2 regions of the Streptomyces sp. NPDC001056 genome follow, and region 1 is predicted to be linked to the other one. Evidence: riboswitches for the same ligand, from Rfam matches in the RefSeq annotation. Region 1 holds a riboswitch; the other holds the start of a gene.
What was found. A riboswitch is a leader RNA that binds a small molecule or an ion and turns the genes downstream of it on or off. The one in region 1 is predicted to bind ZMP and ZTP.
Positions count from the first base shown of each region.

Region 1 (4,398 bases):
CACAGCTCCGGCGGCTGACCGGGGCATCGGATGGAACGCCGTACCACCACCCCGCGTCCCGGCTGGCAGCGCACCGTCGAGGAGCAGGGGCTGATCTACCCGCTCACCCGGCACCCCGACGGAAGCCTGCGTCCGTACTGGGACGAGAGCGCGTACTACGTCTTCTCGCTCCCCGAGGTCGAGGCGCTGGAGGAGACCGTCGCCGAGCTGCACGCCATGTGCCTCGCGGCCGCCGAGCACATCGTGGCGGAGGACCGCCTCGCCGACCTCGGCATCACCGACCCGCGGGTCGCCGCCGCGGTCACCGAGTCCTGGCACCGCCGTGCCGAACTGCCCTCCTTCTACGGCCGTTTCGACCTGCGCTACGACGGAACGGGCCCGGCCAAGCTGCTGGAGTACAACGCGGACACCCCCACGTCCCTGGTGGAGGCCGCCTCCCCGCAGTGGTTCTGGATGGAGGACCGCTTCCCGGGCGCGGACCAGTGGAACTCCCTGCACGAACGCCTGGTGGACTCCTGGCGCAGGCAGGCCGCGCTGCTGCCGCCCGGCAGCCCGCTGCACTTCGCGCACTCCGCCGCCGACGAGCTGGGCGAGGACCTGATGACGGTCGCCTACCTGAAGGAGACCGCGGAGCAGGCGGGTCTGGACACCGACTGGCTCGCCATGGAGGAGATCGGCTGGGACACCCTCTCCGGCCGCTTCGTGGACAACCGGCTCCGGTTCATCCGCGCCCTGTTCAAGCTCTACCCCTGGGAATGGCTCACCACCGACGCCTTCGGCGGCCACGTCCTGGACACCCTGGACAACGGCGGCGGCACCGGCAGCACCCTGTGGATCGAGCCCGCCTGGAAGATGCTCCTCAGCAACAAGGCCCTCCTGGCCGTCCTGTGGGACCTCCACCCCGGGCACCCCAACCTCCTCCCGGCCCACCTCGACGGCCCCCGCGACCTCGCCACCACCACCGGCTACGTCGCCAAGCCCCTCCTGGGCCGCGAGGGCGAGGGCATCACCCTGCACCCGCCGGGCACCCCACCCGCCGACCACCCCGAAGCCCGCTGCTACCAGCAACTCGCCCCCCTGCCCACCTTCGACGGCAACCACGTCGTCCTCGGCGCCTGGGTCATCGACGACGAGCCCGCGGGCCTCGGCATCCGCGAGTCCGCGGGCCCCGTCACGGACGAGTACGCCCGCTTCGTGCCGCACGTGATCCTCTGACGCCGGCGCACGTCCGGGAACGCCCGTTCGTGGGCGTCCTCCCCGGGGCCGGTCCGTCGAACAGCACGGTGGAGGTCACGCAGACCGGGCGCCGCAGGCCGTGGCGGGCCATGGCCCGGGTGACGTGGGCGACGCCCGCCGAGTACACCGCGGCCTGCGCCCGGCCCTCGACGAGCCGTCCACGCCCTCGCCCGCATGGTGGACGCCGGATCTCCGCCCTCCGGCGCGGCCGGTACGCTGAGCCACGGGCCGTGACTGGCGCGCTGGGATGGGACGGACCATCGGGGAGCGGCCTTGCGGGAAACAGTGCCGTGCGCCTGGGCCGAACGTGAACGCTGAAACGCACGCCGTCCGGAGGTCCCCATGCCAGAGCAGCAGCCCCTGTCCACCGAGTCCACCGCCTTCCGCGCCGCCCTCGACGTGATCCGCGCCGTGGAGCCGCGCGTCGCCGACGCCATCGGCCAGGAGGTCACCGACCAGCGCGCGATGCTCAAGCTGATCGCCTCCGAGAACTACGCCTCCCCGGCGACCCTCCTCGCGATGGGCAACTGGTTCAGCGACAAGTACGCCGAGGGCACCGTCGGCCGCCGCTTCTACGCCGGCTGCCGCAACGTCGACACCGTCGAGTCCCTGGCCGCCGAGCACGCCCGCGCACTCTTCGGCGCCCGGCACGCCTACGTCCAGCCGCACTCCGGCATCGACGCCAACCTCGTCGCCTTCTGGGCCGTGCTCGCCGACCGGGTCGAGGCCCCCTTCCTGGAGAAGACCGGCGCCCGCCAGGTCAACGACCTCACCGAAGCCGACTGGGCCGAGCTGCGCCAGGCCTTCGGCAACCAGCGGATGCTCGGCATGTCCCTGGACGCCGGCGGCCACCTCACCCACGGCTTCCGCCCGAACATCTCCGGCAAGATGTTCGACCAGCGCTCCTACGGCACCGACCCGGCGACCGGCCTCATCGACTACGACGCGCTGCGTGCCCAGGCCCGCGAGTTCAAGCCGCTGATCATCGTGGCGGGCTACTCGGCGTACCCCCGGCTGGTGAACTTCCGGACCATGCGCGAGATCGCCGACGAGGTCGGCGCGACCCTCATGGTCGACATGGCGCACTTCGCCGGTCTCGTCGCGGGCAAGGTCCTCACCGGCGACTTCGACCCGGTTCCGCACGCCCAGATCGTCACCACCACCACCCACAAGTCGCTGCGCGGCCCGCGCGGCGGCATGGTGCTGTGCGACGACTCCCTCAAGGACCAGGTCGACCGCGGCTGCCCGATGGTCCTCGGCGGCCCGCTGCCGCACGTCATGGCCGCCAAGGCGGTCGCCCTGGCCGAGGCCCGGCAGCCCTCCTTCCAGGACTACGCCCAGCGCGTCGTGGACAACTCCCGCGCGCTGGCCGAGGGCCTGATGCGCCGGGGCGCCACCCTCGTCACCGGCGGCACCGACAACCACCTCAACCTGATCGACGTCGCCGGCTCCTACGGCCTCACCGGCCGCCAGGCCGAGGCCGCGCTCCTCGACTCCAACATCGTCACCAACCGCAACGCCATCCCGGCCGACCCCAACGGCGCCTGGTACACCTCCGGCATCCGCGTCGGCACCCCCGCCCTGACCACCCGCGGCCTCGGCACGACCGAGATGGACGAGGTCGCCGGCCTGATCGACCGCGTGCTCACGACCACGGAACCGGGCACCACCAAGTCGGGCGCCCCCTCCAAGGCCGCCCACGTCCTGGACGAGAAGGTGTCGCAGGAGATCGCCCAGCGGGCGACGGACCTGGTGGCGGGCTTCCCGCTGTACCCGGAAGTCGACCTGGGCTGACGAACGCCCCGAGGTGCTTTCGACCCGGGGGCGCGGGGCCGTGTGCGACACGCGGCTCCGCCGCGGGGCGCGACGAGCCACGGCCGACCCGCGGCCTCCCGCGCCCCCGCACCACCCCCGCCGCACGGGCCGATCCCACCCTCAGCCGATGAGAGAATGGGGACATGGCCTCTGCTGAAAAGCCCCGCGTGCTGTCCGGCATCCAGCCCACCGCCGGCTCGTTCCATCTCGGCAACTACCTCGGCGCCGTTCGCCAGTGGGTGTCCCTCCAGGAGACCCACGACGCCTTCTACATGGTCGTCGACCTGCACGCGATCACGGTCCCCCAGGACCCCGAGGAGCTGCGGGCCAACACCCGCCTCGCCGCCGCCCAGCTCCTCGCCGCCGGTCTGGACCCGGACCGCTGCACCCTGTTCGTGCAGAGCCATGTCCCCGAGCACGCCCAGCTGGCCTGGGTGATGAACTGCCTCACCGGCTTCGGCGAGGCCAGCCGGATGACCCAGTTCAAGGACAAGTCGGCCAAGCAGGGCGCCGAGCGCGCCTCGGTCGGCCTGTTCACGTACCCGATCCTCCAGGTCGCGGACATCCTGCTGTACCAGGCCCACCAGGTGCCGGTCGGCGAGGACCAGCGCCAGCACATCGAGCTGACCCGGGACCTGGCCGAGCGCTTCAACGGCCGTTTCGGGCAGACGTTCACGATCCCGGCGCCGTACATCCTCAAGGAGACGGCGAAGATCTACGACCTCCAGGACCCGTCGATCAAGATGAGCAAGTCGGCGTCCACGCCGAAGGGCCTGATCAACCTCCTGGACGAGCCGAAGACCACCGCCAAGAAGGTCAAGAGCGCGGTCACCGACACCGACACCGTGATCCGCTACGACGTGGAGGCCAAGCCCGGTGTCTCCAACCTGCTCACCATCTACTCGGTGCTCACCGGCAGGTCGATCGCGCAGCTGGAGCAGGAGTACGAGGGCAAGATGTACGGCGCCCTCAAGACCGACCTCGCCGACGTCATGGTGGAGTTCGTGACGCCGTTCCGCGAGCGCACCCAGCAGTACCTGGACGACGCGGAGACGCTCGACTCGATCCTCGCCAAGGGCGCGGAGAAGGCGCGCGCCGTCGCCGCCGAGACCCTCGCCCAGGCGTACGACCGCGTCGGCTTCCTGCCGGCGAAGCACTGAACGAGGCACGGAACGGCACGGCCCGCGCCGAGGAGCACGGGACCGGCGCGCAGGCGCGCGACCGTTCGCACACCCAGGTGGGCAGAGCGCTGCACATCACTTCCGTTGCGCCTGCCCACAGGACATCCATGGCCGTACAGTCGAAGCCGAAGGCCCGTACGAGTCGGCCGAGTAGACGACGGACGCG
Region 1 covers NZ_JBSFLI010000006.1:156,224-160,621, forward strand. The annotation lists gene ACWDD7_RS09940 (hypothetical protein) at 1-18, shown strand, start outside; gene ACWDD7_RS09945 (glutathionylspermidine synthase family protein) at 31-1,215, shown strand; ZMP/ZTP riboswitch at 1,457-1,545, shown strand; gene ACWDD7_RS09950 (glycine hydroxymethyltransferase) at 1,579-3,030, shown strand; gene trpS (tryptophan--tRNA ligase) at 3,195-4,211, shown strand.

Region 2 (4,398 bases), on a different contig from region 1:
CTGCGGAGCTGGGGCGTGCGGCCCGATGTGCTGTTCGGGCATACGGCGGGGCGGATGGCCGCCGCGTACGCCGCCGGGGTCTTCTCCCTCGCGGACGCCTGCCATGCGGTCGGGGCGCTGGCCCGGTTGCCGGACGGCGCCCCGGGCGAGGCGCCACCGCGGTCGGCCCTCGCCGCCTGCGGCCGTGCGCTCGCCGCGCTCCGTCCCTGTCCGCCGCGGCTCCCCCTCGTCTCCGACGTCACCGCCCGCCCGGTGACCGCCGAGACCACCGAGCCGGGGTTCTGGCTGCCGGGCCCGCCGACCCGGCGGTTCGCGGACGTGGCCGCCCTGCTGCACCGGGACGGGGTGCGCACCTGGCTGGAGCTGGGCCCCGGGGACACCCTCACCCGCGCGCTCCCCGGATGCCTCCCGCCCGGCACCGCCGCCGACCCGGGCTCGGCCTACGCCGTGGCCAGGGACTGGGCGGTGCTGGACGCGGGCAGCGGGCCGGGACTCGGGAGCGCGCCGGCGTGAGGCGCCGGCTCAGGCCTGTACGGCCGGCAGCAGGCCCGTGACCGGTGCCACGATGTCCGTGACCTGGTGGAGTTCACTGAGCTTGTTCAGCTCGCTGACCTGGTTCAGGGCCTTGAGCTGCTCGGAGACCGCGGGCATCTCCGCCTGCTGTGCGGCCGGGAGACCGCTGGCGGCGAGCGTGTCCAGCGTGGTCATGGGGTTGATCCGCCCGGTGTGCGTGGCGCTCGCGTCTGCCGCGTTGGCGAGGGGCGCGGCCAGGCCCGTGACCCCGGCGGCGAGACCGAGGACGGCGACGATACGGCGTGTTGAGATCATGCTCTCAGCAACGCCCGCGCCCCCCGGCCGGACACGGGCGGCGGCCGCCGCTCACTCGTGAGGTGGAGCGCGTCCCGTGCGCTTGCCGAGGCCGCCGGGCCGGAGGACTCTCGAAGACGGGGCCCGCACGGTCCGCCGGGCCGCGAGCGCCTGAAGGAGGTCACCATGGGCACCGCGACAGGCTCTGGCTTCGACACCGAGACACTGCGCCGAGGCATCGAGGGGAACACCGGGAACACGCTGCTGGCCCTGTACGCGGACGACGCGGAGATCCGCATCGTCGACCGCAACACCCAGCCCAGCCACCCCAAGATCCTGCACGGCCGCGGCGAGATCGCCGAGATGCTCGACGACGTCTACCGCCGCGACATGATCCACAAGCTGGAACGGTGCGTGGTGCAGGGCGACCACGCCGCGTTCACCGAGTCCTGCCAGTACGGGGACGGCACCCGCGTCCTCGCCGAGTCCATGATCACGTTGCGGGACGGGAAGATCGCCGAGCAGATACTGATCCAGGCATGGGACGAGTAGGCGGGAGGTTCGCCGGAATCCAGGTCAGCTCGCGGCTGACCTGGACCTTCTCGGCCCGAGCGGTGGCGGGACGGGCGCGGCCGCGGCGACGGGGGCCGATCTCGGCGGCGCGTGTGCCGGTGACGACGGCGGTGGTGCGGTCGGCGCTGAAGGCGGTGCGGGTGCGGCCGCGTACCGCGGTGCCGCGGGCTCCGCGCCTTCGGTGTCTTCGGCCCCTTCGGCGCGGCAGGACGCGGTGAGGCGGCCGTCGCGACACGGCGGGGACGGCCGGGACTTGAGGTGAGGCCGGTCTCGGCTCGCGCTCACGGGGTGGGCGTCGGAAGCCGGGGGCTCGGCCCGTGCGTGGCTCGGTTACGCTGTACCCGGCCGTGACTGGCGCTGAGGTGGAGAACCACCGGGGAGCGGTCCATGGTGGTTGCCGCGCGCCTGGGCGAGAGAATCGATCCAGCTCAGGAGTGTGCCGCATGACCCAGGCCCGTCTCATGGACGGAACCGCCCTCGCCCGCCACATCATCGAGGACACCGCGCGCAGGGCCGCGGAACTCACCGCGCGCACCGGCGTCGCGCCCTGCCTCGCGACCGTGCTGGTCGGCGAGGACCCGGCATCCGTGACGTACGTCCGGATGAAGCAGAACCGCTGCCGCAAAGCGGGCATCACCTCCCGGCACGTGGCCCTGCCCGCCACCACGACCACCGCCGAACTCGTGGGCACCCTGCGGGAGTTGTCGGCCGATCCGACGGTGCACGGAATCCTGCTCCAGCATCCGGTGGGCGACCACGTCGACGAGCGGGCCGCGTTCGAGGCGATAGCGCCGGAGAAGGACGTCGACGGGGTCACCTTCGCCTCCTTCGCCACCATGAGCTTCGGCCTGCCGGGCTTCGTCTCCTGCACACCGGGCGGCATCCTGCGGCTGCTGGACGAGTACGGCGTCGACCCGGCCGGGAAGCGGGCCGTGGTGGTGGGCCGCAGCGCGATCCTCGGCAAGCCCGTGGGCATGCTGCTCCTGGCCAGGGACGCGACGGTCACGTACTGCCACTCGCGCACCCGGGATCTGTCGGCGGCGGTCCGCGAGGCCGACATCGTCGTCGCGGCGGTCGGCAGGCCCCGGCTGATCCGGGGGCAGGACATCAAGCCCGGCGCGGTCGTGATCGACGCCGGCTACAACGCCGGGAACATCGGCGACGTCGACTTCGACTCGGCCGCCGAGCGCGCCTCGCTGATCACCCCGGTGCCGGGCGGCGTCGGCCCGATGACGATCGCCACGCTGCTGGAACAGACGGTGACGGCGGCGGAGGCCGCGGCCGGGGGGACCGAGGCGGCCTGAGGAGCCGGACCGGGTCACGCGCGCCGGCACCGAGCGCCGGCCGACCACCGTCCGGAACCGGGCCCCCGACCCCCGTGGCTCCACCCTGACGGCCGGAGTCGCCCCCTCACCGTCACCCGCTCAGCCGGTGGTCAGCACCATCCGGAACCTCGCGCCCCCCGACATCATCTTCCGGTACGCCGCATCCGCCTCCCCGAGCGGCACCTTCTCCGTCATCGGCCGGATGCCGTGCAGGACGCTGAAGGCCATCGTGTCCTCGATGTCCCGCGAGGTCCCGGAGGGATGGCCCCGGACCACGCGCCCCGCCATGAGGAGCTGGTTCGGGTTGATGTCGAGGGGGGCGACGTCCGCGCCGATGACGACCAGTTCACCGCGGTGGGTGAGGCCGTCCACCGTGGCGGAGATGGCCTCGGAGTTGCCGGCCGTGGCGAGGACGACCTTGGCGCCGCCGAGGGCTTGGAGCGCCTCGGCGACCGGGGTGGCGGCGGTGCTGTCGACGTAGTGGTGGGCGCCGAGTTGCTCGGCGAAGTCGGCCTTCTGGGGGCCGCGGGCGATCGCGACCGTCTCGAAGCCCATCGCGGCCGCGTACTGCACCCCCAGGTGCCCGAGCCCGCCGAGGCCGAGCACCGCGACCAGGTCGCCCGGGCGCCCCGCGCTGCGCCGCAGCCCGTTGAACGTGGTCACGCCGGCGCAGGCCAGCGGCCCGGCGTCGCTCGCGGCCAGCGGGTCGGGAATCCGGGCCAGGGCGTCCACGGGTGCGATCACCCGCTCGCCGAAGCCGCCGTCGTAGGTCCAGCCCGGCACCTTGAGGTTCTCGCACACGATGAAGTCGCCCTCGCGGCAGGCCCGGCAGTGGCCGCAGCTGCCGCCGAACCAGCCCACGGCCACCCGGTCGCCGGCCTGCCACCCGCGGTCGCCCGCCCCCTCGCCCAGTTCCTCGATCCGCCCGGCGATCTCGTGTCCGGGCACCTCGGGGAACGTCACGCCCGGCACCGCCGCGCTGACGAACAGCGCGTCGCTGTGGCAGACGCCGCACGCCTCGACGGCGATCCGCACATGGCCGGGGCCGGGCCTCGGCACCTCGCGCTCGACCAGCTCGAAGGTGCCGTTCGCCGCGGTCACTTGGGCGACTCGATAGCTACTCATGGATCTCTCCGGAGAAGGGACTGCGAGCGGCGGGAGGCGGCCGGGTCGCGGGGGAACGGGCGCGACGGCCGCCGCTCCCCACGGACCCGCCGGGTACGGCCGGACGGGCCCGGTACGGTGCCTGACAGGGCGGGTACGACGGCCCGCCCCTCCCCCAGCAGACCAGTTCCGGCCCGATCGCGCGCGCCGAACGTCCCGGACGTCCCCGGCCCCGGAACGCCTGCGTCCCCGCGCCTGAATCCCCCTCCGGCCCGGCCCCGCGCCGTCCGCCCCCGTCCTCCGCGTGACGTCGAGCAGGTACTCCATCCTGCTGGTGCCGGTGGTCTCGGGGATCGCGCCGAGCCGGGCGAGCACCGGCAGCAGCACGCCGAGGGTGTCCCCCGGTGCCGTCGGCCGAAGCGGCGCACCGGCTCGTACACCCGGGTGCGGGTCCGGCGCGGCGCCTCGGCGAGCAGCCGGAGTGGGTCATGGTGACCGCGCCGTCGGTGAGCCGCCGGGCACAGCGCCGTAGAGGGACACGGACGTCCCGCCGCGTTCGCTCGCCGTGGCGTACGGCGTCGGGCGGGTC
Region 2 covers NZ_JBSFLI010000012.1:150,539-154,936, reverse strand. The annotation lists gene ACWDD7_RS17050 (acyltransferase domain-containing protein) at 1-513, shown strand, start outside; gene ACWDD7_RS17045 (hypothetical protein) at 523-828, opposite strand; gene ACWDD7_RS17040 (nuclear transport factor 2 family protein) at 994-1,359, shown strand; ZMP/ZTP riboswitch at 1,718-1,798, shown strand; gene ACWDD7_RS17035 (bifunctional 5,10-methylenetetrahydrofolate dehydrogenase/5,10-methenyltetrahydrofolate cyclohydrolase) at 1,824-2,684, shown strand; gene ACWDD7_RS17030 (alcohol dehydrogenase catalytic domain-containing protein) at 2,805-3,830, opposite strand.
Region 2: linked by a shared signal. The riboswitch ahead of ACWDD7_RS17035 (bifunctional 5,10-methylenetetrahydrofolate dehydrogenase/5,10-methenyltetrahydrofolate cyclohydrolase) and the one ahead of ACWDD7_RS09950 (glycine hydroxymethyltransferase) in region 1 are both predicted to bind ZMP and ZTP.